DNA from 4 places in the uncultured Phascolarctobacterium sp. genome. Region 2 is predicted to be linked to each of the others. Evidence: riboswitches for the same ligand, from Rfam matches in the RefSeq annotation. Region 2 holds a riboswitch; each other region holds the start of a gene.

Region 1 (8,069 bases), on a different contig from region 2:
GCAAGCGTTATGCGCTTCCCTATTCCCGTGTGATGATCCATCAGCCTCTGGGCGGAGCACAGGGTCAGGCTACGGAAATTGAGATTCATGCGCGCGAGATTCTGCGTATCCGCGAAGAAATGAACGGCATTTTAGCCAAACATACCGGTCAGTCTAAAGAAAAAATCGCTCAGGATACTGAACGCGACTATTATCTGACCAGCGAAGAAGCAAAAGCTTATGGGCTCATTGACGAAGTTGTGACCCGTAAGCCGGCAGCTGAAGAAGCAAAATGATGCAGACTAAGGAGATAACAATATGAACTTTGGCGAGGGGAACGACAGCAATATAACCTGTTCCTTCTGTGGGAAAAGAGAAGGTCAGGTCCGCAAGCTGATTGCCGGTCATAACGTCTATATCTGCGACGAATGTATCGAACTTTGCAATGAGATGCTGACTGAAGACCTGAAGGAAACAAATGCTGATGTTGTAAGTGTGAACGAACTGCCGAAGCCGAAAGAGATCAAAAATATTCTTGACGAATATGTGATCGGTCAGGAAGAAGCAAAGAAAACTTTGGCCGTAGCGGTTTATAACCACTATAAACGGATCAACTATGAACTGAATAATCCTGTGAAGGATAAAGAAGTAGAACTGCAAAAATCAAACATTCTGATGCTGGGGCCTACCGGCAGCGGTAAAACGCTGCTGGCGCAGACGCTGGCCAGGATCCTGCAGGTGCCCTTTGCAATAGCTGACGCTACTGCTTTGACAGAAGCCGGTTATGTAGGTGAGGACGTCGAGAATATCCTGCTGAAATTGATCCAGAATGCTGATTTTGATATTGAGCGCGCTCAAAGAGGGATCATTTATATCGACGAGATCGACAAGATCTCCCGTAAATCGGAAAATCCGTCCATTACCCGTGATGTTTCCGGTGAAGGTGTACAGCAGGCGCTTCTGAAAATTTTGGAAGGCACTGTTGCCAGTGTTCCGCCGCAGGGCGGACGTAAACACCCGCATCAGGAATTTATCCAGATCGATACAACCAATATTTTATTTATCTGCGGCGGCGCTTTTGCCGGCCTGGAAAATATTATCGGCGCCCGTATCGGCAAAAAGAATCTTGGTTTTGGTGCCGACATCAAAACTAAAGAAGAAGCAAAAGCGGATACGATCTTTAAAAAGGTTTTGCCCGAAGATCTGATGAAATTCGGTCTGATCCCTGAATTTGCAGGTCGTCTGCCTGTTGTAGTAACTTTAGATTCTCTGGATAAAGACGCTTTGATCAAGATCCTGCAAGAGCCTAAAAATGCTTTGATCAAACAATATCAGCATTTCCTGGCTATGGATAATGTGGAACTGGAATTCGAAGACGGCGCTTTAGTTGCTATTGCAGAAGAAGCCCTTAAACGTAATGCCGGAGCCCGCGGTCTGCGTTCTATCATTGAAGAGGTAATGCGTAATGTGATGTATGAAGTTCCTTCCCGTGTCGACGTTGTCAAATGCGTAGTTACGGAAGCTGCTATCAGAGAGCACATGGAACCGAAAATGGTAGTTGCCAGTTAAGCAATTAAAAAAAAGGGGAAGGGGCATAGCCTTTTCCCCTTTTTATGTTAAAATAAAGTTAAGTAAAAAAATAATTTGAAAATATCGTTTGCCGCAGCAAAGACTGCCGGCAAAGGAGGGGAATATATGGAAACAAGGCCACGCCTGATGCCATTGCTGCCTTTAAGGGGTATGCTGGTATTTCCGGGCATGATTATAAATCTTGATGTAGGCAGAGAGCGTTCTGTCCATGCGGTAGAAGCTGCCATGACATCCGACAAACAGATCCTTCTGGTATCCCAGAAAGAAGCCGTAACAATGGAGCCGGGGCAGCAGGATCTGTTTAAATATGGCGTTGTGGCAGAAATCAAACAACTGCTCAAATTGCCGAGCGGTGCGCTGCGGATACTGGTCGAAGGCTTAGCGCGCGCTAAAATAGAAACGATCATCGAAGCCCCGGCTGTCGATACCTATTTTCAGGCCAACGCGCTGCCGGTGGACTCTGTCGTCAGCGAAGATAACGAGGTAGAGGCCCTGCGCCGGATGCTGATCGAAACCTTCGAGCAATGGATCATCGCCAGTAAAAAAGTCAACAGCGAAGTGCTGCTGACCTTTAAGGATCAGACCGATCCCGGACGCGTAGCAGACATGATCGCCGGGTACCTGTCCATCAATATCGAAGAAAAAGAGCAGCTTTTGGAAGCGGTCGATGTCAAAGAACGCATGAACAAGCTCTATACCTATCTGTGTAAAGAACTGGAAATCGCCGGACTGGAAAAAAATATTTCCCAGCAGGTGCGCAAACAGATCGAACAGAACCAGAAAGAATATTATCTGCGTGAGCAGATGAAAGCCATCAATAAAGAACTTGGCGAAGGTGACGAACGCCAGGCGGAAATTGACGAATACAAAAAACAAATGGCGGAGCTCGACCTGCCGGAAGAAGTAGTCGAAAAGATCAACAAAGAACTGGACCGTCTGTATAAGATGCCGCCGATGATGGCTGAAAGCGCCGTCATCCGCAACTATATCGATGTGCTTTTAAGCCTGCCCTGGGGCAAATTTACCGAAGATAATTTTGATCTTGAAGTAGCTGCCAAAGTGCTGGATAAAGATCACTATGGTCTGGAAAAAGTCAAAGAACGTATCCTGGAATATCTGGCGGTACGGGCGCTGACCAAACAGAGCAAAGGGCCGATCCTGTGTCTGGTCGGGCCTCCCGGCGTAGGCAAAACCTCTCTGGCACATTCGGTAGCCAAGGCCATCAATCGCAAATTCACCCGTGTTTCCCTGGGCGGCGTGCGTGATGAAGCCGAGATCCGCGGCCACCGCCGCACTTATATCGGCGCAATGCCGGGACGGATCATTCACGGTATGCAGACCTGCGGCTGTATGAATCCGGTTTTCCTGCTGGACGAAGTCGATAAAATGGCGTCTGATTTCCGGGGCGATCCTGCTTCCGCACTGCTGGAAGTATTGGACCCGGAGCAGAACAATACGTTCAGTGACCACTATATCGAATTTCCTTTTGACCTATCGAACGTTTTCTGGATCGTGACCGCTAATACCGTGGAAACTATCCCGCCTGCTCTTTTAGACAGGATGGAAGTGATCCAGCTGACCAGCTATACCGAAGATGAAAAAGTCAAGATCGGCGAACTGCATTTATTGCCGAAGGAACGTCAGGCTCATGGCCTGACAGCGAAGACCCTGAATATTACGGAAACCGCGCTGCGTCACGTTATCCGCGAATATACCCGCGAGGCCGGTGTGCGTAATCTGGAACGCAAGATCGCCGCTATTTGCCGCAAAACAGCGCATCGCATTGTCACCAAACAGGTAAAAAGCGCTAAAGTTACCGAAAAAAATCTGACTAAATACCTGGGCCCTGTTATTTTTCTGGAAAGCGATCTGACAGCCCGGGCCGAGATCGGCATCTGCACAGGCCTGGCCTGGACCAGCGTCGGCGGCGAACTGCTGAAAGTGGAAGTGCTGGCTACCAATGGCAAAGGCGGGCTGGTGCTTACGGGCCAGCTGGGCGACGTGATGAAAGAATCTGCTCAGGCCGGTTATACCTATATCCGTTCCCGTGCTAAAGAATTGCAGCTGGACGAAAAATTTTATGAAACCACCGACATCCATATCCATTTGCCGGAAGGCGCTATCCCCAAAGACGGCCCTTCGGCCGGCATCACTATGGTAACGGCTATGGTCTCGGCGCTGACCAAACGCTGCGTCAAAGCCGGTCTTGCCATGACGGGCGAGATCACACTGTCGGGCAAGGTACTGCCGGTAGGCGGTATCAAAGAAAAAATGCTGGCGGCGCACCGCTACGGCGTCAAAACTATTCTGCTGCCGGAACAGAACATGCAGGATCTGGAAGAACTGCCTGCTAACGTGCGGGCGGCCATAAAATTCATTCCTGTCAATCATATGGACCAGGTGCTGCAGTTAGCTTTGGAGGAATAAGATGAATAAAGGAATCTGGGATATTATCCATGCCCAATATATTACTTCTGCCGTTCGGGCAGATCAATACCCAACCCCGCCTTTGATAGAAGCTGCCTTCATAGGCCGCTCCAACGTTGGTAAATCTTCACTGATCAATTCCCTGTGCCGGCGCAACGGTCTGGCTCGGGTAAGCTCGACCCCGGGCAAGACCCAGACGATAAACTTCTATGGCCTGCAGGCTAAACGTACCGCCGAAGGGCAGGAAGAACGGGCTGATTTTTATTTAGTGGATCTGCCCGGGTACGGTTTTGCCAAAACAGCCAAAACCAACAAAGACAAGTGGTCCGGTTTCATCAGTAAATATCTTTCGGGGTCTGATAATCTGGGCCTCGTCTGCCAGCTGATCGATATCAGGCATAAGCCTTTGGACAGCGACATCGAAAGCTATCACTGGCTGTTGGACTGCGGTCTGCAGGTACAGGTTATCCTGACTAAAGCTGATAAATTGTCGAAAAATGCGGCCATGGCGCAAAAAGCCCTGTTCAAGCGCGAGCTGGGGCTGGACGACAGCCGTATCATGACCTATTCTGTAACGCAAAGCACGATGCGCAGTGAACTCATCAACCGCATCATGACAGCATTGGAAGGCCATTACTGAGTGAGGTAAATATGCTGAATCGTTTGCTGCTGTTTATCATGGCAGCTTGTTTGGGAACACTGTTTTTAAAAATGGAACTGCCGATACCCTACCTTTTAGGCGGTATTTTTGCAGCAGTAGCCTGTAAAGTAGCAGGCTCGTCTGTCACCTGGCCCAAAAACTGGCGCGAAGTGGCTCTGCTTGTTGCCGGCTATGGTATCGGCCGTAACTTTACGGCTGACACCTGGGATAAAATGACCCATCAGACCTTCGGCGTGCTGGAAGCTACGCTGATCGCCGTCGCCGTTGCGGTTGTCATAGCCTGGTGGACTGCCCGGCATACGTCTGCCAACCTGATCAGCTGCGTCATGGGCATCATGCCTGGCGGACTGACGCAGATGATGCTGATGTCAGAAGACGACCCGCGGGCCGACGCCAATGTCGTTGTCGTCATGCAGACCCTGCGTCTGGTAGGCGTCATCGTAGCCGTGCCATTTCTGGTGATCCATGGGCTGGGGGCCCAGGTGATCCAGGGCGGCGTCACTGTAGCGGCCACTGGCGGAATCAATTGGCTGATCATGCTGCCGCTGTCTTTTTTAGGCGCTTTTCTCGCCACAAAGTTCAATGTACCGACCCCGCGTTTGCTGGGACCGATCCTGGCGACCGCGGCCGGCTCGTACTTTTTGGGCAGCCTGCAGCCTGTGCCTGATCTGCTGATGATGGCGGCACAGGTCAGTATCGGCCTGTATATGGGCGTTATGTTGGAGCCCAAAAAACTTTCTGCCACCAGAGAATTGATGCCGTATATTTTTTGCGGCATTGTTTTGATGATCGGTGTCAGTGTCGTTGTGGCCTGGTCCCTGTCGGATCGTTATGGCTTTTCGCTGATCACGGCCTTCCTGGCCATGGCTCCGGGCGGCATTGCGGAAATGTGCCTGGCAGGCATGAGTATGGGCGAAGATGTTTCGATCATTCTCACCTATCAGCTGGTGCGGCTGCTGTTTTTAAATATCTGTGTTCCCTTAGGCATTAACCTGTATTTTAAAAATAAAATAACTGGATAAAAGCGGCCTCATACCCTGCAGTATATTGCAGCAGGGTATGAGGCCTTACTATTTATGGCAGATGATAGATAAAAAAATCTACCAAAAGGCTTGACAAAAGAAATAGTAATAAATATAATTAAGACATCAAATGAATATTGGAAGCTAAAGGTGCTCTACGGAGCTTAATAGAGAAGTCGGTGTAATCCCGACGCGGTCCCGCCGCTGTAACGAGGAGCGAACTTCAGATACCACTGGTAGCAATACTGGGAAGGTGAAGGAAGCTGTGAATCGGAGTCAGAAGAACTGCCTTAGCCACCATCGCTGATTGACCTGCGAGAGACGGGGAGGAGATGCTGCAGAGTTCGTATTTTGGGTAAATACGAAGTGCGAATCTTTTGCTATGAATTTCTGACCGTTTTTCTTAATATTATTTTAAGAAAACGGTTTTCTGTTTTTCTGCGCCCTACGCGCGCATTGAGGTCGAAGTGTGATGGCTAGACCTCGGGATTAAGGTCAGCCATCAGTGGATATATTTATTTGTGACAGGACTGGAACACCCTGTCAGGTTTATTGCCATTCTCAAGTTCTTTTGTATAAGAACCTTCTTTTCCTTTGCCTGCGTAGGGGTGCGCGGCAAAATAACCATCACAAAAACAGTGGTGGTTTATTTTTTTAGGAAAAGAGACACTTAACAGATGCAGTTTAGGTAGGAGATACTCGAACCACTCTGCGATACGTAAGTAAGCAAAATACAGGAGGTGAATGGTTTTACTGCCCCGGCACAGAAAATAATCAATGAAAGGATGCCGTATATGGAACAAGATAAAAACCTTACAGCAGAGCTTCACAAGGAAGAAGCTTCAGAAACAGCTTTTTCTCCAGTGACATTTGATGAATTTACGCCGCCGTCCTATGAGGAATGGAAGCAAGAAGTAGTTACTGCTCTTAAAGGCGGTTCTTTTGAAAAAAGTATGTTTACCAAAACTTATGAGGGCATCACCCTGAATCCCATTTACAGATTAGAGGATCAGGAAAAGATCACCCACAATAAAACCTATCCCGGTATGGAAAGCAACCTGCGTGGTGCCAATGCCGGCGGGTACATCCATAAAGTCTGGACGATAGCCCAGGAATGTGATGGCAAAACTCCTGCCGAAGCCAATGAAATGGTCAAATACGAACTCTTGAAAGGAACCACCGCTGCCAGCGTCGCTTTAGACACCGCGACCCGTAAAGGCTGCGACCCTGACAAAGCAGAAGAAAAAGACGTTGCCGACATCGGCGTTTCCCTGGCTACCGCGGCAGACGTAGAAAAACTGCTCGACGGCGTCGATCTGGAAAAATTTGAGATCGACATTTACGCCGGCGCTTCCAATATCGCTCTTTTGGCAGCTGTTGCTGCTGCCTGCGATAAAAAAAGCCTGCCCCTTACCAAACTGCATGGCGCTATCACCGCCGATCCTATTGGGGAACTTGCTTTGGATGGCGCATTAGTTCGTCCATTGGACGAATATTATGACGAAATGGCACACAGCATTGCCTGGGCTGAAAAAAATGCTCCGCAGCTGAGAACAGTAGTAGTCAATACCGATGTTTATCACAACGGCGGCGCTAACGACATTCAGGAAGTAGCCTACGCCATGAACGAAGCAGTAACCTATATGCGCGCTATGGAACGCCGCGGCATCGACATCAACGCCTTCTGCCGCCACCTGCGTTTCCATTTCAGCATCGGCGCCAATTTCTTTATGGAGATCGCCAAACTGCGCAGCCTGAAAATGGTTTGGGCACAAATCGTTAAAAGCTGCGGCGGTGACGAAGAAGCACAAAAGATCAATCTTTATGTCAGCACTTCCACCTTCTGCCAGACTAAATACGATCCTTATGTAAACCTGCTGCGTGCGGCTACTCAATCCTTCTCCGCCGTTGTCGGCGGTATGGACGGCATGTATGTCAAACCCTTTGACCATTGCATCCGCCCCAGCGACGTGTTCTCACGCCGTATTGCCCGTAATATCCAGATCATGGAGCAGCATGAATTCAACTTTATTCAGCCGATCGATCCTTCCGGCGGCAGCTGGTATATCGAACCCCTGACCGAAGAATTTACGGAAAAAACCTGGGCTAAATTCCAGGAGATCGAAAGCCATGGCGGCTTGCTGGCAGCACTTGAAAGCGGTAAAGTACAGGCTGCGATCAAAGAGATTCTGGAAGACCGTTTCAAAAACCTCGCCACCAGAAAAGACCGTGCGGTTGGCAATAACATGTATCCTAACATGACCGAAGAACTTTTGGAAGTGCCTGAAGTAGATTTCGCTGGAATCCTGAAAGCACGTAAAACTGATTTGGAAGTCAACGTCAAAGTACGTGATAACGCTTATGTTGAAGCTGTACTCAGCGATCTTGGC
Region 2 (8,069 bases):
CTGGCTGGCCAAACGGAAAAACAAGTAAAGGAAGTGGCGCTATGTATTATTTTACCAGCGACTACACAGAGGGCGGGACGCCCGAAATACTGGAAGCACTGGCGGCAACCAATTTTGAACAGACCGGCGGTTACGGTATCGACCCCTACTGCGAAGCGGCAGCCTCGCTGATCAGAAAAGAATGCGGCCGCAGCGACATCGACGTCCATTTTATGACCGGCGGCACCCAGACCAACCTGACGATCATCTGTGCGGCGCTGCGTCCCTTCCACGGTGTTTACGGCACTGTGCAGAGCCATATCAACACGCACGAAGCCGGCGCTATCGAACGTACCGGTCATAAAGTGCTCGACCTGCCTACCACGGACGGCAAAATCACCGCCGCCATGATCAGCGAACAGCACGAGCTGTATCTCAACGATCCCAGCCGTGAGCATCTGGTCCAGCCCAAAATGGTCTATATCTCGCAGCCGACCGAGATCGGTTCGCTGTACCATAAGGACGAGCTGGAAGCGCTGTACGCTGTCTGCCAGCGTTACGGACTGTATCTTTTCATCGACGGCGCCCGCCTGGGCTACGGCCTGACCGCCCCTGACAATGATCTGACCCTGGCCGATATCACCAATAACTGCGACGTCTTCTGCATCGGCGGCACCAAATGCGGCGCCCTGTTCGGCGAAGCGGCAGTTATCGTCAACCCGGCCTTAAAAGCCGATTTCCGCACGATCATGAAACAGGGCGGCACTGTTTTAGCCAAAGGACGCCTGCTGGGCCTGCAATTTGAAACGCTTTTTACAGACGGCCTTTATTATAAGATCTGCCGTCACGGTATCGAGCTGGCCCTGCAGATCAAAGCCGCCGTCAAAGAGCGCGGCCTGGAATTCGTGACTGATTCTACTACTAACCAGCAGTTCATTATTTTCCCGCAAACGATGTATGACGAGCTGAGCAGGCACTTTGTCCTCGCACCCTGGGAATATCTCAGCGGCGACAGGATCGCGGCCCGCATCTGCACCAGCTGGGCCACAGACCCGGCCCAGGTCGACAAGCTGTGCGAATTGATCAAAACACTGTAAGTAAATACTGCTGCGGCAGAGAAAAAGCCTCTCAATAAAATTTTATTGAGAGGCTTTTATTTATCAGCGCACCGAACGCAGTCCGGTCCTATTCACTTTCCGCCACGGTGATCTGCGACATAAACGGTTCTGCTTCCAGCTCTTTACTGTAAATAACGCAATTATTTTTACCGCGCTTCTTCGCCTCATATAAAGCCTTATCTGCTTTATATAAAAGCGTTTTCTCGTCCGTACCGTCCACCGGATAGAACGACACGCCTACAGACACCGACAGCGGCACCTGAATATCAGCTTCACGTCCCAGCCTTTCGATGCCGGCCCTCAGGTCATCTGCTTTCAAAAGCGCCAGACCGCTGTCCCTGACATTCTGCATGATAATCAAAAACTCGTCGCCGCCGATACGGCAGACGATATCATTGGACCGGAACTGCCCGCTGATCTCATTGGCGATCCGGCACAGCACTTCATCGCCGAACAAATGCCCGTGCCTGTCGTTGACCATTTTAAAATTATCAACGTCCAGAAACATGACCGCGGCTTTTTCCTGCTGCGGCTCGCACAGCAGCTGCTGCAGCAAACGCTCACCATAAGCCCGGTTGCCCAGCTTCGTTAAGGCATCGCTCTCAGCCTGCCTTTTCCACAGACCGATCTCACGCTTCATTTTATCGATACTGATCATCCTGCCGACAATGCTGAGCATCACGCCATAATGTTCCTTGTCCCAGATCGAATTGACGTGGAGCCTGTACCATTTTTCTTCGCCGAACTTGTCGATCAGCCGTACATCCTTGACATAGCCGCTGTTTTCTTCGGTCAAAGCATGCGTCAGTTCCCTCAGCTCCTGCAGATCTTCCGGCAGAATGACCATACTGCTGCCCATGGCTGCCCTGGCGTTTGTGACCACACATTCGCCGCCAAAGACTTTTTTATATTCATCAGAAAAGATGATCAAATCTTTTTCAACGTCATAATCAAAAATAATATCGCCGCTCATGGCAAACAGCGCCTTCTGTTTTTCACGCTCTATTTCCAAAAGCCGCGCGACACGGCTGTTTTTATCCATATCGCAGCTATAGCATTTTTTCCCGCTGAACTTTTCGGTATTGGGATGCTGATAATGATATACGACTGCCGGCAGCCCGTCATCCGACTGCAAAATTTCCGGCAGGCTCGGCGCGATCTTCAAAAAGCACTGCAGCAGATCAGGACTGAAAGCACCGCATTCACCCTTTTCGATCATTTTGACCGATTCCTCATGGGTAAAAGCGCCTTTATAACAGCGGACACTGGTCAAAGCGTCATAGCAGTCGGCCAGCGCCACGATCTGCGCGTAAATGGGTATCTCTTTGCCGATCAGGCCATCGGGATACCCGCTGCCGTCCCATTTTTCATGGTGCCAGCGGCAAATATTATAGTGATAGCGGTACTGCTCTTTATTCTGCTTCAGGCTGTCGATGCTCTCCAGGATCTCGCAGCCGTACAGCGTATGTTCCTTCATGATCGCAAATTCTTCTGCCGTCAGACGGCCCGGCTTATTCAGGATATAGTCCGGGATCGCGATCTTGCCGATGTCATGCAGCGCCGCCGCCATCGAAATATCCTCGATCGTCTTATCGCTCATTTTATATTCGGCATTCTGCCGTCCCAGCTCCTTCAGCATGATCTTGGTCAGCTGACGGATGCGCTGGACGTGCTGTCCTGATTCACAGTCACGGAATTCGACGATCGTACTCAGCGTATCGATCATGGCCACGTTAAAATTACGCAGCTGCTCGTTCTGCTTTTCGATCTTGTTCATCTGCTCCTGGACCAGATTCTCCAGCTTGTAACGGTAACGGTACAATTCAATGATATTATTGACGCGCTGACAGATATTATCAGGATTGAACGGTTTTAAAACAACGTCGACCACGCCCAGGCGAAAGCCTTTGGAAATAGCGTCATTGGACGATTCGGCCGTGATCAGGAAGATAGGAGTTTTCTCGGTCAGGCCTTTGGCGTTCATGATCTCCAGCGCTTCCAGACCGTTCATGATCGGCATCACGATATCCATCAGCACGATCGCAATTTCTTCGTGATACTGCTGCATCAGTTCTACAGCCGTTTTGCCGTTATCTGCTTCCAATATTTCGTAGTCCCCGGCAAAAAGTTCACACAGTATCGCCCGGTTAAGCTCTACGTCATCGACTATCAGGATTTTATCTTTTTGCTTCTCCAAGCCTGTCTGCCCCCTTTGGCGGTTATTTTAGTCGCAGATTACAAGCAACTGTAAAATTCATAACAATAACAATTCTATATGTTCTATTATATTATTTTTTTACATTTTATACAATAAAAACTTCTTCTTACAAATAAAATATCACACTCCCTGTAATATTTGCTGCAGCCGCTGCAGTTTCTGCCGCCAGTCACTGCTGTAAGCCCCGCCGCCCTGGGCAAAGCTCTGCGATCCGCCACCCTTGCCGCCGAACAGCTCGCCTGCCTGTCTGCACAGATCACGGCAATCGGCCTGCGTCTGCTCACCGCAGCCCAAAACATAATTGACGCGCTCGCCGGAGCTGTATACCACCGCCGCCACAGTACGCCCGCCTGCCAGCAGTTTGTTCAGCAGCAGTTTGGCGTCGGCGGCACTGCAATCCTCCTGCGCCGCGGCGATATATTTGATGCCGCTTGCATCGACAGCAGCCTGCTCTAAAAGCTGCGGCGCTAAGAATTCATACAATTTAACAGTCTGCGCTTTCAAACGCTCGCTCTGCGCCGCCAATTCGCCCTGCAATTTACCTATCCCCTGCGGCACGCCCTCCGGCTTCATGGAAAGCAGCCGTCCTGCCTGCCAGACGTAGTCGTTTTTTTGCCGCGCGTCCTCTAAAGCCCAGCGCCCGCACAAAAATTCTACCCTGATCCCGTCCTTATGCTTATCGAAACGGTTGATCCTGATCAGCCCGATCATCCCTGTGCGGGCAGGATGCGTACCGCAGCAGGTGCAGACATCGCCGCCCTCCACAGTAACGATCCGCAGCGTACCGGTCAGCTTCTCATTCTTCTTGCGCATTACCAGCTCCGGCAGCCTGGTATGCGGCAGATAACTGACCGTGATCGGCTTATCCTCCCAGATCTGTCTGTTGGCATAATCTTCAGCCTGCGCCAGCTCGGCTGCCGTCAGCTCTTTATCAAGATCGATAGTCACCAGCCGCTCACCCATATGAAAACCAATGTTATTGGCGCCAAACAGCTTCCACACCGCGTGCGAAAGGATATGCTCGCCGGCATGCTGCTGCATATGGTCCAGCCGGGCCTGCCAGTCCAACACCGCCTCGACCTGCGTGCCAGCCGCCAACGGCTGCTCGCAGTAATGCAGCACCTCGCCGTCACGCTCAGCGGCATAAGTCATCTTCACGCCGCCCAAAGTGCCCCGGTCGCTCAGCTGACCGCCGCCCTCCGGGAAAAAGACCGTCCTGTCCAAAACGACGGCATAACCGCCACTGGTTGCCTCGCAGCTCTGCACCGTTGCCAGGCAGCTTTTTAACATCGAATCCTGTTCATACAATTTTTCCGTCATTTTTAAAACCCCTCATCAATAAAATTTCTCTTTTCATTATAGCACTGCTGCCGTCGGCCGTTAAGCAATAACTGCCGCTGTTTTGCACCGCAGCTTATTTGTGTTATAATGTGAACACTTGGCGAGGTATTTTCGAGCCTAGTGAGAACATATACCCTTGCGGTATAATGTAAACACAATGCGCTGCTGGGACACACGCCAACCTCAACAGCAGTGCTGGTGTTGGGACGATGTCGGTGCAGGGATAAACGCAAGGGTTTTATTACCACGAACGCATCCTCCATGACCTGACCCGCAGCCGACCAGGAAAAACACCTGCGCTGCCGGATCACAGGTCAGCTTCAACAGCAGTGCTGGTGTTAGGACGATGTCGGCGCAGGGATAAACGCAAGGGTTTTATTACCACGAACGCATCCTCCATGACCTGACCCGCAGCCGACCAGGAAAAACACCTGCGCTGCCGGATCACAGGTCAGCTTCAACAGCAGTGCTGGTGTTAGGACGATGTCGGCGCAGGGATAAACGCAAGGGTTTTATTACCACGAACGCATCCTCCATGACCTGACCCGCAGCCGACCAGGAAAAACACCTGCGCTGCCGGATCACACGCCAGCCTCAACAACAACACAGACCTGAATATTATCAAATCAAGGAGCAAACAATGTATAAATATATCCTTTTCGACCTCGACGGCACCCTCACCGACTCTGCCCCCGGCATCATCCGCTGCGTCCAGTACGCCTTGGAAAAAAGCGGCAAAGGCAGCTATCCCGACCACGAACTGCTGCCCTTTATCGGCCCGCCGCTCACCGAATCCTTCCAGAATTTCTGCGGCATGAGCGAAGGCGAAGCCCACGCCGCCCTTGAATATTACCGCGAGCGCTTCGCCCGCGTCGGCATGTTTGAAAACTCTGTCTACGACGGTATCCCCCAGCTGCTGCAGACCCTGCGCCAGGCAGGCAAGATCCTCGCCGTTGCCACCAGCAAGCCGCAGCTTTACGCCGAAAAAATTTTAGAACACTACAAACTTGCCCCCTATTTTACGACTGTTGCCGGCCCCGGCTTCAACGGCGAACTGCCGACCAAAGCCGACGTTATCGGCGAAGTGCTGCAGCGCCTGCACATCGAAAGCGACGCTAAAACCGCAGCCGTTATGCTGGGCGACCGCGAACACGACGCCATCGGCGCACAGCAAAACGACATCGCCATCATCGGCGCCGGCTACGGCTACAGCTCCCCCGGGGAACTGACTGCCGCCGGCGTCAGCCAGATCGCTGCCAAGCCGCAGGACTTTGCCGAACTGCTTCTTTAACGATCCTCAAACAGCGATATTTTCTGTAAATCAATACTGCTTGATAACTTTATTTTCACCACAGCGTCCGGCTTTTGCCGGGCGCTGTATTTTTTTGCCCTTTAACTGTTATTTTTTTCAAGTTATACACCTGTGGAAAACTTTTGCTTGCGGGGGGGGGGCAAAGTGCTATAATACAAAGCAAAAGTTAATTTTTTTATCTTTTCAAGGTATTTTATTTGCCAATCGAATATTCATGATCAGGTGCAGCATTGCCTAACAGAGAAATCGGTTTAAAGCCGATGCGGTCCCGCCGCTGTAATGCCGAGCAAGCCTCATAACGTCACTGGGAAACCGGGAAGGCGAGGTAAGCGATGACGCAGAGCCAGAAGAACTGCCTGATCATCCGTCCACACCCTCCTGCGAACGACAGGCAGAGCGTTAGAAGCTTTTTTACGCTTTTCTGCCTTTGTGCGCAGAAAAGCGTTTTTTCTTTTGCTTTTAAATTTTTCGGCACGCGAAACTCGGACAGCTCGGTCGAAGGATTTAGAAAATAAATTTATAGGAAGTGTTTATTTGATGAATGGAAACAAGAAATTTTTAGCAATGGCGGTATTGTGCGCCGTTGCCAGCGTCGGCTTCGTACTGCCTGCCGCCGCTGAGGAAACCATGACGCACGATCTGGACGAAGTCATCGTCGAAGCCGACAGGGACGCCCTGCCGGGGGGATATATTACCTCGATCAGCAGTAACGGTATTTTGGGTAAAGGCAGCATTATGGATATTCCCTTTAGCAAAACCAGTTTTTCTAACAAAACAATCGAACAATTCAACGATCCTACCGCTCCCTTAACAAGTGTTTTAATCAATACTCCATCTGTGCGCAGCAGCAGCTATGGCTTATATAACGACTTTTCTATCCGCGGCATCCACACCACTGGTTATGCCTTATACGTCAACGGTGTTCCCGGTATGTTTACACAATCTACAATACCAACCAATTTTGCCGAAAGGATAGAAGTCAATGCCGGACCCAATATGGGTATCGAAGGTACTACACTGAATGAATCTGCTGGCGGTATGGTCAATATGGTTTCCAAAAAAGCTACGGATAAACCCATAAACCGGATCACACAAATTTTTTCAGGCAAAAGTACCTACGGTCAAATCATAGATATCGGCCAACGCTTCGGTAAAAACAAATCCTGGGGACTACGCATCAATGCCGAAAACATCAGCGGCAAAACAAGTGTCGATAACGAAGAACTCACCAACCGCGATATTTTCATCAACTTAGACCACCGCGACGAAAACAGCACTTCTAATTTATTTGCCGGTTATCGTCAATCAAAAATCAAAAATCCGCGCGGAGCATTTCAACTAGGCCCCAATGTAACAGCAATGCCGTCTGCTCCTAAAAACACTCTTAATTATGGTTATGACGGTCAGGAAGCTGCTTTGGATACCTGGATGGTGACTCTGAACCATGAACAAAAAATCGGTAAAGACGTTGTCGCATTCTTCAACGGTGGTTACAGCCGTTATGATCTATACAAAAACATAACCTGGCGTGCCGTAGACCCCTATATTATCACAAGTAACGATGGCACCTTCACCGCACATTCTGATCGGGACGGCGGTTTTCCAATGGATTCATATTATCTGCAAACAGGCATCAAAGGCAAAATTACGACAGGTACAGTAACTCACAACCTGGCCGGTACTGTTGACAGAATGTGGAAATACGGATACAGCCAATATTCTAACGGCGGCCCTAATATGGTAGATACGCCCAATGCCGGCAATATTTATGAAGGACGTTACGACGGCAAAATCCCCAATCTCAATATCAATCATAACGGATTCTACCGCAGCAACAGAACAAACTACTGGGGCTGGACTTTGGCAGATAATATCGAGTTTGGCAAAGCTACTGTTTTGTTAGGTCTGCACGGCCACCATACAGACACCCAATCCTACGGTAAAGACAGCGTGAAATCCAATGATACCAGCCCCACTTACGGCATTATGTATAAGCCAACTGATAAATTATCAGTTTACGCCTCACACTCCGAAAGCTTCGCAGCCGGCAGCGTTGTCGGAAGCGGCTACAAGAATACTGATGCTATCCTTGACCCTGCTA
Region 3 (8,069 bases), on a different contig from region 2:
AGGCTCCACCATATCCAACAGTACCTCATCAGCACTCAACCCCAGCGAGACTATACGCTGCGGCTTATATGTAAAATCGATCCGTGTTTTAGTCGCATCTACAACGCTGTAACCGCCGCGTCCTGAAGCCGGAGTCTTGCTTTCAGTGGGTTTACCACACCCTGCAGCAAACACAGCCGCAACAACGCAAAAAGCAACCAGTACCGCCCTTAATCCCAGCCTGTATTTTTTTATCACAAATTATCCTCCTTCATCACCGCCCGGTACTACTTTACCGCAAGCGGCAAGCTGCAGCGCGATGTTCTGTTCAAAATCATTAAAGTCATTATAAGCAAGCTCATGCACCACATAATCAGGCCTGATCGCCCGCAGCAGCTTCTGCACTGCCGTATCAGAAAACGGCCTGTGCTGATCTATTTTTATTACATGCTTCATCCGCTCGATATTACTGCACTTATCATCATACACACGCTTAAAAGTTTTTACATATTCACCGGAAAGCGAACAATTTAAATGTAAACCCCTGATCAGCTTTCTATCCTGACCCAAAGCCTTAACGATCTTTAAAATATACTCGACCCCGTCCCGTTCCGACTGCAGACTCGGATCAGTATTCATCAAATGCCCCGTGTCCAGCATAATACCAACATTCTTATGCGTGATCTTTTCAAAAAAAGCCCGCACCACAGCCGGATCAGTAAGCCGCAGCCCCGGCCACCACAAATTTTCAAATAATACAAGCACATCCTCAGGGATCTCATCAGCTACCCTGTTAAAAACGGCAGCGGCAGCGGTCACGATCTCCAGATCACTGTGCTTAAACTCAAAAGTAAAAACCTCTTCCAGCGTACACTCAGCTATATGCCACACCAGATACTCAGGTTTTTCGACCAGAGCCGACTTGATATTGGCCCTGATACTACGCAGCCAGCCCATACAATAAGTAGTGCCGTAATACTCCTGCAAAGCCTCTTTCGACGGAAAAAACCTCTGCAGCGTTTTTTTATCATTGCGATACATCGCCAGCCACATCGGCCAGTAATTCAAATGCACCCCCACAGCCAGATGCTCAAAAGACTCAAAATAAGGCACGTTCCTGTAAACCATCAGCTCGATCCCATCAAGGCCCAGCCCCGCAACAAACTGCTCCAAAGTTTTACCGGTTTTTAAAACAGCCTTCTCCTGCCCCGGCACCACACAATAATTAAACAGGTGCTTCACCTTGCGCCTCATACAGTCACCGCCTCAGGTTCCTCGCTGTTATCATTACTGCGCATTTTTTTACTGCGGGCCGCCGCTCCCCTCTGAGAACATTTAAACCTTAACCTGTTCACCTCGCGTAATAAAGCAATGTAGCTTGCTTTATCAACAGTGATCATTGTATCGTCATTTTTTTCAATCTCTTTAATGATCTTCTTTAATTTCATACCCGTATCAGGCTGCGCAGCAAAACAGCCCACCCTCCTTCAAATGACTTGCGCCGTGTATCCCAAAAACAAAACAGGAAACTGCCAATGCGTCAGTTTCCTGTCAAAATACATCATCACCACGCACCAGGATACACAGCCGCCAAGCTGCAAAACACAGCAAAACGCGACAATACCGTTTTTTTAAAACCAATAAAAACAGTACATATGTATCCACCTTGTGCATCGCAAGTCATCACGGATGTTAAAACAGGCAGTTCTCCTGGCTTCGGATCATTGCTCGGCCACGCCTTCTCAGGTTTCCCCAATGGACAAATGCGGCTTCGCTCCCCGTTACAGTTGCGGGACAGCGCAGGTCTTACACCTGCTTCTCTATTAAGTCCTCCAAGCAATCGCTTTTGGACACCTGCTTTCTTACCATATTAAATTTTAAAATTTGATAAAGTCAGCTTATTCATAATAAATTTTAAATAAACTATACAGTCATTATAAACTTCATGCTTTTTGTAGTCAAGCAAAAATTCTAAAATTCACTTTATTTCTTCATCACGAAAAAATATTTTTAATTCTCTGCATCACAGACACAGTACCGCTTTTTGGGGCAGCTTCACTTTCCACCATCACGATCTCCTGCGCCGACAAACCCTTTTTTACATATAAAACCGGCGTATTCTCCTCTGCGATCCCTTTTAAAAGCAACGCCGCCTTCGCCTGGTCAAAAGCCTGCTGCAAATTCTGGCCAAAACCGATGCTGGAATAAAACTGCGCCGCAAAAACTATGGCCGCCTCATCACCGATCTCAGTATTCATCCCAATAGCAGCCTCAACCTTCTCCACAACAGCCTGCGCCTCCTTCTGCGAAAAACAGGCGTTAAAAAAAATCAGCCTCACCTTTTTAGATGCAGAAGCCACAGCGGCAGCCATCGCCTCTTTAGAAACCATAGCCATATTACCGCTGCCGTCATCCAAAACGATCTCACCCTTTTCAGAACCATGTCCCGAAAAATGAATGATCTCCGGATCAGTTTCGTTGATCGCCTGCAAAATATCCAGCGACTGCACAGCCCATCGGCTGAAAAACTCGATCCCGTCGCGCCCCTCCGACCTGCGGATAGCATCAGTTATCGACCTGACTTCCTTATCTAAAGCCAGCTTCTGCGTATCCTGCGGATTAGCCGCCAAAAACAAGATCGTCAGCTTATCAACAGGCTGCTGCGGCCTAATCGCCTGCTCGATCTCTTCCCCCACCTGCAAAGCGCGCTCACGCAGCAGCTGTGATTTTTGACCGCACAAAACGATAAAATCGTTTTCTTCCCCTAAAAGCTCTTTTTCCGTCCTGGCGATAGCCTGCTCGATCTCGCTCATCTTTTTGCAGGCCTCTGCCCGATCACTGCGCAGCTTCTTCATCAGCTTCGCCTTTTTATTCATGATCGAAGCCTGGGCCTTCTCAAACTCTTTATCATTCATCATTCATCATGCCTCTACCTGCCTGAAATACTCGTCGATACCGGCGGCAATAGCGCCTGCAAACGCCGGCAGATCATTTTCCAAAAGCTCCAGATCCTCATTATTATCAATAAAAGCCAGCTCCACCAAAATAGCCGGCATCACAGTCCGCCGCAGCACATACAGCCCCTGCCGCTCCTTACAGCCACGGTCTATCGTCGGCACCTTGCTCAAAATCTTCTTCTGCACAGCCTCACCCAAAAGCCGGCCCTGCCCGCTGTAATATAAAGTTTCCGTACCACGGGCATTGTGGCCCGGCGACGCATTGCAATGCAGCGAAACAAAAATATCAGCCGGCCAGTCATTGGCAGCAGCCACCACAGCATCCAGATCATCATTCTGCAAAAGCCTTACCTCATACCCGGCCCTTTTTAAAGCACGTTCCAACAAAGCACCAGCCTGTTTGGTAACATCAGCCTCACGCACATCATAATCACTGTTCACCGCACCGCTGTCAACCGCCGGGTCGTGTCCCGGATTGACAAAAACCTTCATCGCCCGCGCCCCCTTTAAACGTACAAATACTTTAAAACAACAGCTTAATTAGTTGTCGTATCTACTGCCTCTGCACCCCAAACAACCTTCATCAGCAAAGGATACTCCTCTAATAAATGTTCTAAAATAACATCGATGCTCACCTGCACCAGCTCGGCATCAAAACCGGCATCCGTATTCAACAGGCAGCAGTCCAGCTCCACATCGCCGCTGACACCCGTAGAATATTTAAACAGCTTATATTTCCGGTTCTGCTCATCCAAATACTTCAACAGCGCAGCCTCATTTTCGGCTTTACGTGCCGCAGGCGCAACCAACACCTTGATCACCGTATACAAGCTGTCATCTGTATATACCAAAAGCGGCAGATTCTGCCCGTTGACGTCCAAAACAGTTCTGAACAAAACCGTATGCAGCTCGTCGCCTATGATCTGGGCGCCAAAACAGGTAATATTCTTCTTTACCAAAAGCTCCTGCCATTTTTGCGCCTTCACATTCAAACCATTGCTCTCTACCGGCTTATCATCCTGCCCTGCAAATTTCAAAATATCAGTCTCACTCATTCTCATTCTCTCCTTAGTTTTAAATGATATATTTTATATTATTCTTCGCCTTCCAGCCTCAATTGCGAAGCGGGAATATGCGTTAAAATCTCCAGCATGATCTCGGCAAAACTGTGCGCAGGCACAGGCTTCCACGCCGACTTTATATCGCTGCTTTGCAAAACAACGCCATTTTTACTGTAAACTGCATTGTGCAGCTCGCGGTACTGTTTGGCACGCAGATTAAACAACAGCACCTGCGTACAATACTCAACACTGTCACCAGCTTTCAGCTTTTGGGCAAATACTTTGGTATCCAAATGTTTTTTAAGTTCCGGATTCAAAAAAACAGTTTTGACCTCAGCCTGCAAAATATTCCTGTCCTTATCGCCAAAAGCACCCCTGGTCATAAAAACGCTGTCCTTAGCCAGATAATACCTGCCGGTCGAATTTTCCATAACCTCCGTCCAGCGGGCCGCCTCTTTTTCAGCCGCCGTCTGCTGCGGATTTACGCTGATCTGCCAGTCCATACCGCTGCCGCTTTCCTCGGCAGCGAAGCCCTGCGCTGCCATTAAAATGCTCAAACTGAAAATAATTGCCGCAATAAATTTCATCCTATTACCTCGCAACTCACATTATTTTGCAAATACTGCCGGCAGTTCAGCTTCAATTCAAAGCTGCTGTCTGCGTAATGGGCGCGCCGCTGCTGCGCAGGCAGTATTTATCCGGGTCAATATCATTCCTGAAGCGCAGCACCAGCTTACGCTCGCCTTCCGGCAGCGCCTGCCACACCTTGGCAAAAGCAAAACCAACAGGATTACCGAACCCCAACGCCATATAAAACGGCACCACAAATTTTTTACTGATTTCTGTTTCGCCACGCTGCTGCATACCGATCAAAACAGCAATTTTTCCCTGCGTCGCAGCCAGCTCACTGTCTTTAACAGCCCCGTTAAAATATACCAGCCTGATCTCATCCACAGCCTGCGCCATTTTTTTCAGCAAGCTGCTTTTACTGCACCAGTCGCTGGTCGTTCCGTCATCATCCGCAAACACAAAATCGCCTTTAGCCGTACATTCGCCGCAAAAATGCACAATGTCCGGACGCAGGTTTTTAACAGCCTCAATCACATTATCAACCTTAACAGCACGCAAGGCAACAACTTCAAAACATCTGCCGCAGGGCTCCGCTGTCAGCTTCTGTTGCAGCAAGGCGGCCTCACCGCGCTCTGCCGGCGGCACAGCCGCCACAAGCAGTATTTTTATTTTCTGCATCGTTTCCATAACCATACACCCTCCCAAAATTTATGTTATTCAGCTGCCGCAGCCCTTTAGCAGGCTGCGGCACTTAAATAGCATAACTGCCGTATCAGCCGCCGCACAAGCGGCGGGTAGTGACGATACGGCAGTAAAAATAATGCTGAAAACTTAAGTTGGAAACAAGCTCATCACACAGCGATTTGCTTATTTATCCTTTCTTTCCAAATCTTCCGGACGAGCCAGACGTTTAGCGATCTTGGTAACGCTTGCTTTAGCAGCTGCCAGACCACGTGCAGCAGCAGTTCTTTCAATTACCATAGCCGCAGTATTGATAACATAACCAGTCGCATTCCCATTTGCAAAGTCGCCTGCAGATTTAACCGTACTCAAAGCACCTGCAGCATCAATATCTACAGCAGTATCAATGCTTTGGAACTTCACGCCGTCAACCAGATACAGGTCGTTGCCTTCGCCCGGCAGTAAAGCAAAACATGGTGAAGCAGGAGAAACAGTTTTTTCTACATAAAGAGGTGGAACAGTATATTCATCATTTTCATCTTTAGTGTTTAATGTACCATTCTGCAAAGAATCATCCATAGTTTGGATGACAATGTAGCTATATTGAGAATATGCAGTATTATAATGAGCTGCCAACACATACGCTTTGTTATTAACAAAAGCTACATCAACAAAATCACCGCCAAAGCTATTTGGAATATCCGAAACAGCAATAGTTGCTGCACGTGAAGGAGAAGCACCCGAAATATCAAACACTTCCAGTTTCGATGCAGGATTGCCATTGGCCTGCTGAGCGCCGCCAACAGAAGTTACGTAAGCATAAGTGCCGTTGACAACCACACCGGTCACGTTATTACCGGCAGTTGCCATTGCCGCCGTACCGCTTCCGAGAGGAATTTTTACGATAGCTGACTCGCCAAAGGTGTATGTCCAACCGCTGTTGGTAAAGCGTCCGAAAACTGCAATCAGATAAGCAGAACTGCCGCTGATCTGCAAATCAAGGCCATAGCCGGCGCCTTTCCATTGCGTAGTATCGCCAGCAATATCCGGCGTAAATTCATAAGCATAACCAGTCTCACTGAAAGCATCCGCCGCCATATTATATTTGTAAATATAGCATTTACGGGTAGTAGGATTGCAATCGTTAGCAATCATATACATAACGCCGTCATAAACAAACAATACCATAAGGATTGGTAGTAGACCATTGCTGCACGCCGGTAACAGGCGAAGTCGCATTACATTGAGCCGTTTGCTTCTGTGACCAGTTGGATGGATCGTAAATACCATACAAACCTCTGCCAGACTGCCCCAACTCGCCGACGCCGCTGTAATCATAGCTGTTGACCAAAGTACGCAAAGTACCGGTAATACTGATTGGCAAAACACGCGGGTCTGTAGTCATATTGGTACCGGAAATGATTTGAGTAACAGCTGTTTCCGTAGCCGTCACGCCAACAGTACAAGCACCTACCCAGCCGACGCTATACCCGCTGTTTACTAATCCTGCTGCTAATTTTTCACTTGCCATTTTCACAACCTCCTTAAAGTTAACTTATCTACGGTCTGTTCCCGCTGCCATTCATTACTGTCTGTATTCAAACAGCATTTATATAAATCAGGTCAGTATCTCTGTACTGGCGCTGTATTATAATAAAATTTAGAAACTATATTCCAGCGTTGTGTAATACATACGGCCGGCAAGCGGACACGGAAGATTGCAATATCTGCCATTGTAATTTGACCCACCATTACCACTACTATACTCATAACCCATAACATCATAGCCCTTGTTAAAGACATCGTTGACACCGGCACTCAGCTTCCAGTTTTTATCAAATTTATATTTCAACCCGATATCAACTGTGCTGTAAGAACGGATACCAAGCTCTCTCACATAGCCCCGATTATCTCTAAATGCATTGGTAATAAATTCATCCGTGTAATTATATTCGGCAAAAACATTCAGTTTATCGCCAGGGAACAGATAATCCAACCTGGCGCTGACCACCCATTCCGGAGTCAACGACACCGGAGAGCTGAGCCAAGACCCGGTCGAAGGACGCGTTTTGGCCTCGCTCTTCTGCCAGGTAGCAGCCAGATTCAAGCCCAAACGGCGCCACTGCATATTATGGCTCAGTTCAATGCCATGCACGTCAACTTTATCCATATTAAAGTACTGTGCCAAAACATCAGATCCAGCCCCCATTGGCATACTCATAACGATCTGGTTTTTCGCATCGCGCTGGAACCATGTCAGGATAGTACTGGTATCAGCTTTAGCCAGTTTACCCTGCCAGTTCAGGCTAAAGTCAAACTGTTTGCCGCTTTCCCAAACATCACCATTATCCAAATCATAAAAATCTGCTGTTGCCTTATTAGGACGAGTATAGCCACCGTCACCAAAGATCTCATAAAAATTAGGATGCCGGTTATAGGTACCCCAGGTAGTTTTAAAGCTCCACTGGTCATTGATCTGCTTCTGCAGAGCCACACCACCCGACCATTTCCACCTTTGGTCGTTGCTGCCCATGGTTTCCATTTCCACCTTATCGCCGCGGAAGATCGGTGTCAGCTTCAAATCACCGTCATCATTTAATGTAATTGTATCCTGCAAAGTAAAGTGATATTCATTGATGCTGTATTTATTCAGCATTTTACGTTCGCGCAACCCACTATCATTAGGTTTTGACTCAGCATCGCTCAGCCACCATCTGTTGCCATCACAGTTCATGGTCTCACGGCTGAAATCACCGTTGAATTCCAGCAAATGGTTGCTGCCCATCTTCATAGCCAGATTCATATTGCCGTTCCACTTTTT
Region 4 (8,069 bases), on a different contig from region 2:
CGTGATCCCGCTGTTATCTGTGATCAGGCTTATGCCGCTGCCTTCTGCCGCATGTTTTACAATGGTATCACCAGCCGTATAATCTGTGGAGTTTTCACCACTGTTCTCATGAGCATAGTAAATATTGGTATAACCGCTGTAGTTATTAAAGGTCAGGTTATTGCTGTCTTTCTGGAAGATATTGCCTGCTTTATCCGCATCGCTGCCGCCAACAAAGTTTTCTACCGTACTGCCCTTGAAAGTTGCAGCTACTTTTCCGTAGACTTCATTAGTCCACACCGCCCCATTTTTTACAAACAGATTTACCTTGCCATAGTAGCCGTTACTATTATTGGACTCGGTATAATTGTTAAAAATTACACCATTCAGTTTAGAGTCTGCTGTTGACAGACCAAGATTAATGACACTTTCTTTCGCTGTATCATTTTTATTGGAAACATTAGTGTTTAATACGCCAAGATTACCAAAAATATTAACTTTGTTATCAGCCGCAGCAGTCTTGTTGACATTCATATTCATATTGACAGTACCACTGGCTGTACCCAAAGCATAAATACCACTAGACCCGGTATCCACTTTTACGGTCCCGCCGCCATTGACATTTATCAATGCATCAGTATGGTCTGCAAATATCCCAGATCCTTTAGCTGCAATATCCACATCACCATTAACAGTAAGTTTACCACTCGTTCCTGATGCAAAATTTGCGCCGGCGTAAAGGCCATAAGCCATACTGGGAACCATGTTGCTTACTACTCCCCAAGGATTAGATTCATCTGCACCCTTGATAGAAACATCACCATTGATCGTAACATCGCTGTTGCCGCGTGCGTCTATGCCATAAACATACATGCTACCAGTAGCATTAACTGCAACATCGGCATCAATAACACCCTTGGCAACTTTGTCAGCAGAAACACTTAAAAATTGGATACCATTATCTTTACCGCTGATATTTAATTGTTTCGCTCTGATAGTCATATTTTGAGTGCCACCGGCAATAACTTTATTATCAGAGGTCAGCGTTAAAACTTTGCCTTCAGCACTGATAGCTATATCGTCAACAGAAGCTATAGCAGAATTACCTGTAACATTAATCGTGCTGTCTTCAGTAAATTTATAACTGCCGTCTGCCTGAATGATTCCCGCTTCGGCATATTCAGTATCAGTTGCCGCATTGCCGGTAATCGCGGAAGTAAACTCTGTTTTACTTATCGGTGGTGTCGGTTTAGTACCGCCGTCAGTATTAGTACCCTTCCCTGTCGAAGCATCAAATACTATCTCGCCTACTGTTGCCGCCACACTTGAAGAAGTCAGACCATCGGCGATCTGTACTTTGCCAGCCAGATTGGTTTCGCCTTCTGTAAACGCTCTATAGGTCAGCTTACCAGCCAACGCGTTTAACACCTTGGCGACCATATCGCTATCACTCATAGTTATACCGCTGTTATCGGTCGAAAGAACGATTCCAGAACCTGCAGACGCATTTTGGATCGTGATATCACCGGCCGTATAATAGCCAGTCTGCGTGCCGTCGTTGGTGTGCTCATATACAACTACCGTATGTCCGCTATAATTATCTATAGCAATCTTAGCTGTATCATTTTGCAGTATATAGCCGGCATTAGCCGCATCATTACCGCCGCTTAAATTATAGACATGGGAAACTCCATCATATTTTCCATAATGGTCAATGCTTGGATCAGGCATATTCTGAACCTGTAAACCATTGGTCTTTGATAAAGATTCATGATTCCACTGCGCACCATTCTGCAGGAACAAATTGATCTCGCCGGCCTGCTTAGAACCGCTGTTGTCAACAACACCGGTCCAAGATGATTTATCGGTCGTCAGTGCCAGATTGATCCGTCCATTCTGATAAAAATAAGGCTCACCACTACCGTTATCATCCTTCATCACAATGATATTGCCCTTGACATTGACGTCATTAGTTCCAGCTTGATCACCGTTCATATTAACATTGATCGTACCGCCATAATTAGCCAAAGCATAATACGTTTCATCAGAACTTTCCGGTGTTTCGATATTGACAGTTCCACCATTTAAATTAATAGTTGCAACATCATAATCATCTATTCCCGATTGAGAATAATATGGATCAACTTTAACAGCCGAACCCGCAACAGCTAAATCAACATTTCCATTAATATCAATAATACTGCCGCCGGCCATTTGCAAATCGATCCCGGCCGGCGCCCAACGGGCACCTTTATAATTCGGAGCGTCAGCGGAAGCACTGCCGCCAGGACCATAGCCACCATGAATATTTTCAGACGTAATACCCCAGGGATTTAGCGGATCGTCGCTGCGCATCGTCAAATCTCCGTTGATTGTCAGATGTGTAAATTCTCTACCTTCGCCTGCCCCCGCTCTTTGAACTGCAATGCCACTTGAAAAACACGACCCACCATGGGAAGTGATATCAACATCGCCATTGATAACAACGATATCACCATCATCAATATTGATACCAGCAGAAACAGAATTACCATAATCTCCACTGGACGCATTGATATATAATGTATTATCGTTCATATTAATAGTTACTTTATCCGCATCCGCACTGCCAAATAATCCTGCTGAAAGTCCAAGACCTGCTTCATTATCTACTGTAAAAGTTGTATTTTCATTAAAATCATATACAATGGTGCCATCATCGGCTTTAGTAACAGCAGCACTTTTCAACCATTGATTGTCATTGATAGTGCCTGTCATTCCCTGCTTATATTCGGCAGCAAAAACACTGGGGACATATAACCCGGCCAGCAACCCGGCAGTTACAGCCACAGCCAGCTTGCTATGCCAACTGCGGGATTTAATTTTTTTACTCCACGATTCTTTCAAACTAAACAACTCCTTCTTTCAATTTTCATCACTTGACCTATAATAAATAATTCAGCCTTTACACACCTCCCAAAAATAAAATGCCTATTCTTCATTTAATTTAGAAGAATAGGCATCCACTATTCAGAATAATTGGATACACTAAAATATAGCTTATATACTTAATATATAAGTTTCTAAATTAAATGTATCCAACTCGTACATCGCAAGTTATAGGATTTTCGAAATAGGTGGCGCCCTGGCTCAGTTCATAACGGTATCATTCCTCTGCGAAAGGACTGCAATGATACCGTTCCCCTTACAGTTGCGGGACAGCTCCGGACTCTAACCGGATTCCCCACTCAGTCTGAAGATACTCTATTTCACCATATTAAATTTTAAGATAACGTCAGCACAAAGTTTTCATACCAAACTTCTTCACGTTTATAACTTTATGCCAAGAAAAATATCATCTCACTAATTTTTGAAGACAAATAATAATTAATTCCAGATATTTTTACTTATTATAACGCAAGTCCCCCCCGAGTCAAGTTTTGTCTTCGAGGAAAGCACGACATTTTTGAGTAACCCGTTCTTAAGATAAAATAAACAGCTGACAGGAACTTAAAAGTTCCTGTCAGCTGTTTATTTTACTGATATTTACTTTAAAATATTTATTGACATCTTGGGCAAATGAAATAATATTTACTATCATTGTTTATGAAAAATTACAATCACAATTATGACGGCAAGCTATATTTAGACAAGTATAGCTTCACAAGACACCCAGACTTATATTTTTATAACTTGTCGGTCAATACTCTTAACATGGCCGCCTGCCTGCGCCCGCGGCGAACAGATGCGAGTCGAACCACATATAATCCTTCACTGCAGCAGCCAGTCCAAAACATTCAGCTGCCTGATGCCATTATGTGATACTGCCGGCACAAAATCCATTGTCAGCAAATATTTAGGATTATGATCTTTAATATCTTCCAGTGGCTTCAGCTCACGTTGCAGCGTCTTTTCATCCAGAACGCTGTACGCTACCTGATAATATTCTTCACCCAAAGCGCTTACTGCAACAAAATCCACTTCAGCATTGTTTACTTTGCCGACGTACACCTGATATCCACGCCGTAACAGCTCCAGATAAACTATATTTTCTAAAATATGTCCCAGATCATTTTTTATTTCCAAGTAAATAATATCGCAAACAGATGTCCGCGATATAATATTTAGCGCCGGTGGTCAGGTATTGTCTGCCTTTGACGTCATATCTGCCGGCTTTATAAATAATAAAGCTTTCTCGCAGCGCGCTGATGTATGTTTCTACTGTTGCCACTGATATTTTACGTCCGGCCGAGGTCAGTGTATTAGCAATTTTAGTTGTAGTAGACAGGTTACCCATATTATCAAAAAGATACTCGATCACACTTTCCAGCATTGCCGGATCGGCGATCCTGGTTCTTGTCAGGATATCTTTGACTAAAATACTGTTATAAAGTCCTTCCAGATAAGTCAAAATCTCTTCGCCCCCTGGCAAAAACAGAGTATATGGAAATGAGCTGTTTTGCAGATAGTTATTGTATTTAATGATCAGATCTGTTCTGTCTGGCAGCGCCGACAGATATTCCCTGAAAGAAAACGGTAGCATTTTAATTTCGATATAACGTCCCGACAGTAATGTTGCCAAGCCAATCAGCATCGCTGGTTCCTTTAAAATCCACATACATTCCTGTCATAATCTGCAGCAAATGTACCAGGAATATACACATACCTGACATCGAACCTGCCGTCACTGCTACAGCAAGCTTTCTATGCCAACTGCGTTTTCCAAAAAAACTTTTACCCATGTAAACACCCTCCATTTTCATTCTCGCTTAATATGAATTCAGGCCTTCATCCGCTAATAAGATTATTCGATTACTGACCACTTTCACGCTTCAACAAATACTTACGATAAATGTTAAACTTCCATAATTTCTCCTTCCTATCATTTGTATACTTTAAAATCCACTATATTGTAGAAAAAACAGGAAACTAGAGCCTTTCGATCGCTCTATCCATTTACACATTACCAGCTTTTTCAAATTCATCGCAGCAAATTTAAGCTTAACCTATTTCGTTACTTGTGTTAAGCCTCGGTAAAGAGTATATCTCATGCCGTGCTTCTCTTTCGCATCCGCAAATACTCTTTCTATTTTCTCTTGTCGTACTTTGTAAAGTTCCGAATATTTCTTTGTCTGTCTAATATCTTCTGCAAGCTCTATATACTCGCTCCAAATATTTTTATATTTCTATCTGTTATTGTCCACCTAAACAGAAAAAGAGCTTTCGGGAAAAAACTCGAAAGCTCTGAACCTTTGATAGTGCGGAGTAGGTGGGATTCGAACCCACGAACGAGCTCCCCCGTCTAACGATTTAGCAAGTATATCAATAATTTTATCGCTTATTCATCGCTTAAATGAAATTCAAATAGATATATTTATGATAAATATTCAAAAATTTCCTCTATTAATAATTTCAAGTCATACTCAAAAACCTAGTATTTAAGCCATATTCCAAGGAGTAATGCGATAAACATAATAATCCATCAAATCTTCCCAAGCCGCGTGTCGCGAGTTCGAGCCTCGTCACCCGCTCCATAAAAAAGTACCGTCAAAGCCCTTGAAAATTAGGCTTTGACGGTTTTTTTGTTTGAAAATTAATTTTTCAGTGTGCCATAATTTAATAATTACTGGAAAATCAAAAAATATATTGCTTCACAAATATTCCGGATAAACTAATTTTGAAATATGGTCTACAGCATCTACAAAATACTGCGTACTAGAACTCATATAGCGGTCTTCTGCTACTAAAACAGCTTTACTTTTTACAGCTTTTATTTGTTGTAACGCTGGATCTTCTAAAATTTCTTTGATCATATTGTTATCCTTACTTGATACAGAACAAATAATTACATCTGGATCTAATTTTATTATTTGCTCCTTTGACAGATGTTCACCTCTTTGCAAATTCAGTAATCCTGCTCCGTTTACAGCATTTGCCTCTTTACAAATATTATCAAAGGATCCATGTTTCCTTCCAAAAGCTCCATTAACAGAATACCCTATAACAATTTTAGGTTTATCAATCTTTTTTAAGCGGCTTCTAACAGATTGTATTTTATTTTCCATTTGTTGCGTAACTATTGCGCCTTTATTTTCCACACCTAAGTTTTTAGCAATATACATAATTCTTTTTTTGATTGCTTCATAACCCTCTGGTATGTCTAATGGAATAACATTAAACCCACAATCCTTTAGAACATCCGCCTGCGTCCTAGTAAAAACAACTGGGATAAGGATAACATCCGGTTTTAAATTTATTATTTCTTCTGTACTAGGTTTTTCTGAAACTTTATTTTTGATTTTATTAGCTTTCTTTGCAACTATTTCATTGCCAGAATTTCTACTACTATCACTTATAGCTACAATTTTTTCAGGTTCAAGTAAATCTAATGCAATTTCTTCAAGTGCAGGAGAGATTGCCAATACTCTACTGTAGCCAGTTTTTTTCTGAAGTAATTTACTTTCTGAATGATCTAAATTGCTTTGAAAAATGATAACAAGAAACAAAATTATAACAGATATAAAAATAAATTTTTTCATATTTAATTATTAGTGTCGACTATTATTAGAACGCCAACACTAATCTCCTCAGAAAGAGTGATTATAAGATAGTGTCCAATTGAAAGGTCTATCTAAATTTTCACTAACATTCAATACATTGTCCCGATCCAACAAATTATATAAATTAAATTTAAAACTGTTATTTTTGTCAGGTGCATATGATATGACCGCATTTAATTTAATATTGTCTTTTAATTTATGTATTTTTCCAGCAACTTTTTTAGTCGCATCTTCTCTATCTCCTGAATAAAACAAATTCATTCCTACCCATAATTTACTATATCTATATTTTGCGCCTGTAGTCAATTGAATCCTAGCAGACTGCTGTTCCCATGTCCCTGAATCTTTTGCTTCTGGATTTTGGTACGTAAATCCAGCATTATATTGCCAATTCTCACTTAAAATTTTATTATATTCAAACTCTACACCAGTATTTCTGAACTTCCCTAAATTAACTTGAATATAAGTATTAGGATCAACTCCTGCAGGAGGAGTAATACCTAATTGATTATATTTACGCCAAGCAAATTTATTATCCATTTGCATATTAAATACAGCAAATTTAGTTGAGCTTGTTTCTGTAATATGCTTTATTCCAGTTTCATAAGTCCACCCCTCCTGTGGTTTTAACGCACTATTCGCTCCAGTTCCAGACCTTGAATATTTAGAATTTACTGCTGGCATTTCAAAAGCTTTGCCAACATTAACATACAAACTTGTTGCATCATTAATTTTATATAGAGTCTGTAACTGTGGCAAATACGCATTATGAGCACCATCGAAACCATTATCTTTTACAAAATGTCCTCTTAGCCCTATAACAGAAGAAAGTCTATCAGTGTATTTATGATCATATGATACATATACACCCAAGCTATCCCTATCAATTGCATGTGAACTATCTGCAATTTCTTTATATTTTTCTTTATTTGCAGTAAAACCAGCCAGTAAACTGCTTTTATCTGATAAATCCCATTTTTTATTATTATCAAAATTGATACTGTATAATACAAAGTTACTGCTATTGCCACTTCTGGCAACAGTTCCATCAGTTTTATATTGTTTCCCATCGACTCTGCGTCTATTAAAAGTTAAATTTGATTTTACTTTATTATTGTTATCATCATATATCAAAGCAACATTATCACGTTTATCATCATAACTATAAGAGGTTTTGGCTAAAGAAGCATCTGGCTTTAAATAATTCATACCCGTATTGTTAGCTTCTGTATGCATATAATTCAAAGTCAAGTCTTTAGAAATACTAACACTTGCAAACAGATTATCCTTGTTGTAAGCTCTTCTATTTGTATCATAGGCATTATCATATTTCATTGATGAATTTTTAAATTCCTTAAAGTACTCTCGCCCAAAGCTTACAATATATTTATCTCCCCGAGAATTAACTTCCCACGCTCTATTAATATTACCACCAGTAATTGCAATGTCATTTCGAACCTTCCCAGCTTTTTTAGTAACAATATTTATAACACCGCCCATAGCTTCGCTGCCATAAAGTACTGAGTTAGATCCTTTTACAACCTCAATTCT

What was found. Region 2 has a riboswitch for cobalamin ahead of Q4G98_RS03445 (TonB-dependent siderophore receptor). Riboswitches for the same ligand answer to the same signal wherever they lie in the genome.
Region 1: linked by a shared signal. The riboswitch ahead of Q4G98_RS02595 (methylmalonyl-CoA mutase family protein) and the one ahead of Q4G98_RS03445 (TonB-dependent siderophore receptor) in region 2 are both predicted to bind cobalamin.
Region 3: linked by a shared signal. The riboswitch ahead of Q4G98_RS07170 (hypothetical protein) and the one ahead of Q4G98_RS03445 (TonB-dependent siderophore receptor) in region 2 are both predicted to bind cobalamin.
Region 4: linked by a shared signal. The riboswitch ahead of Q4G98_RS04665 (hypothetical protein) and the one ahead of Q4G98_RS03445 (TonB-dependent siderophore receptor) in region 2 are both predicted to bind cobalamin.

Annotation. Positions count from the first base shown of each region.
Region 1 covers NZ_CATWDQ010000002.1:199,373-207,441, forward strand. Annotated here, with positions in the region: gene clpP (ATP-dependent Clp endopeptidase proteolytic subunit ClpP) at 1-275, shown strand, start outside; gene clpX (ATP-dependent Clp protease ATP-binding subunit ClpX) at 298-1,548, shown strand; gene lon (endopeptidase La) at 1,675-3,996, shown strand; gene yihA (ribosome biogenesis GTP-binding protein YihA/YsxC) at 3,998-4,636, shown strand; gene Q4G98_RS02590 (AbrB family transcriptional regulator) at 4,648-5,679, shown strand; cobalamin riboswitch at 5,811-5,987, shown strand; gene Q4G98_RS02595 (methylmalonyl-CoA mutase family protein) at 6,474-8,069, shown strand, end outside.
Region 2 covers NZ_CATWDQ010000003.1:3,627-11,695, reverse strand. Annotated here, with positions in the region: gene Q4G98_RS03470 (DedA family protein) at 1-28, shown strand, start outside; gene Q4G98_RS03465 (low specificity L-threonine aldolase) at 42-1,076, shown strand; gene Q4G98_RS03460 (diguanylate cyclase) at 1,165-3,294, opposite strand; gene Q4G98_RS03455 (alanyl-tRNA editing protein) at 3,436-4,635, opposite strand; gene Q4G98_RS03450 (HAD hydrolase-like protein) at 5,297-5,947, shown strand; cobalamin riboswitch at 6,172-6,343, shown strand; gene Q4G98_RS03445 (TonB-dependent siderophore receptor) at 6,506-8,069, shown strand, end outside.
Region 3 covers NZ_CATWDQ010000007.1:73,236-81,304, reverse strand. Annotated here, with positions in the region: gene Q4G98_RS07180 (ABC transporter substrate-binding protein) at 1-237, opposite strand, end outside; gene Q4G98_RS07175 (TIM barrel protein) at 241-1,233, opposite strand; gene Q4G98_RS07170 (hypothetical protein) at 1,230-1,460, opposite strand; cobalamin riboswitch at 1,662-1,852, opposite strand; gene Q4G98_RS07165 (CHAT domain-containing protein) at 1,974-2,897, opposite strand; gene Q4G98_RS07160 (N-acetylmuramoyl-L-alanine amidase) at 2,901-3,428, opposite strand; gene Q4G98_RS07155 (hypothetical protein) at 3,473-3,991, opposite strand; gene Q4G98_RS07150 (hypothetical protein) at 4,030-4,584, opposite strand; gene Q4G98_RS07145 (hypothetical protein) at 4,637-5,254, opposite strand; gene Q4G98_RS07140 (hypothetical protein) at 5,435-6,403, opposite strand; gene Q4G98_RS07135 (hypothetical protein) at 6,417-6,779, opposite strand; gene Q4G98_RS07130 (TonB-dependent receptor) at 6,909-8,069, opposite strand, start outside.
Region 4 covers NZ_CATWDQ010000004.1:387-8,455, forward strand. Annotated here, with positions in the region: partial or broken gene Q4G98_RS04665 (hypothetical protein) at 1-2,865, opposite strand, end outside; cobalamin riboswitch at 3,076-3,242, opposite strand; partial or broken gene Q4G98_RS12370 (ATP-binding protein) at 3,730-4,540, opposite strand; gene Q4G98_RS04680 (hypothetical protein) at 4,503-4,700, opposite strand; partial or broken gene Q4G98_RS04685 (transposase) at 4,968-5,135, opposite strand; gene Q4G98_RS04690 (ABC transporter substrate-binding protein) at 5,610-6,497, opposite strand; gene Q4G98_RS04695 (TonB-dependent siderophore receptor) at 6,546-8,069, opposite strand, start outside.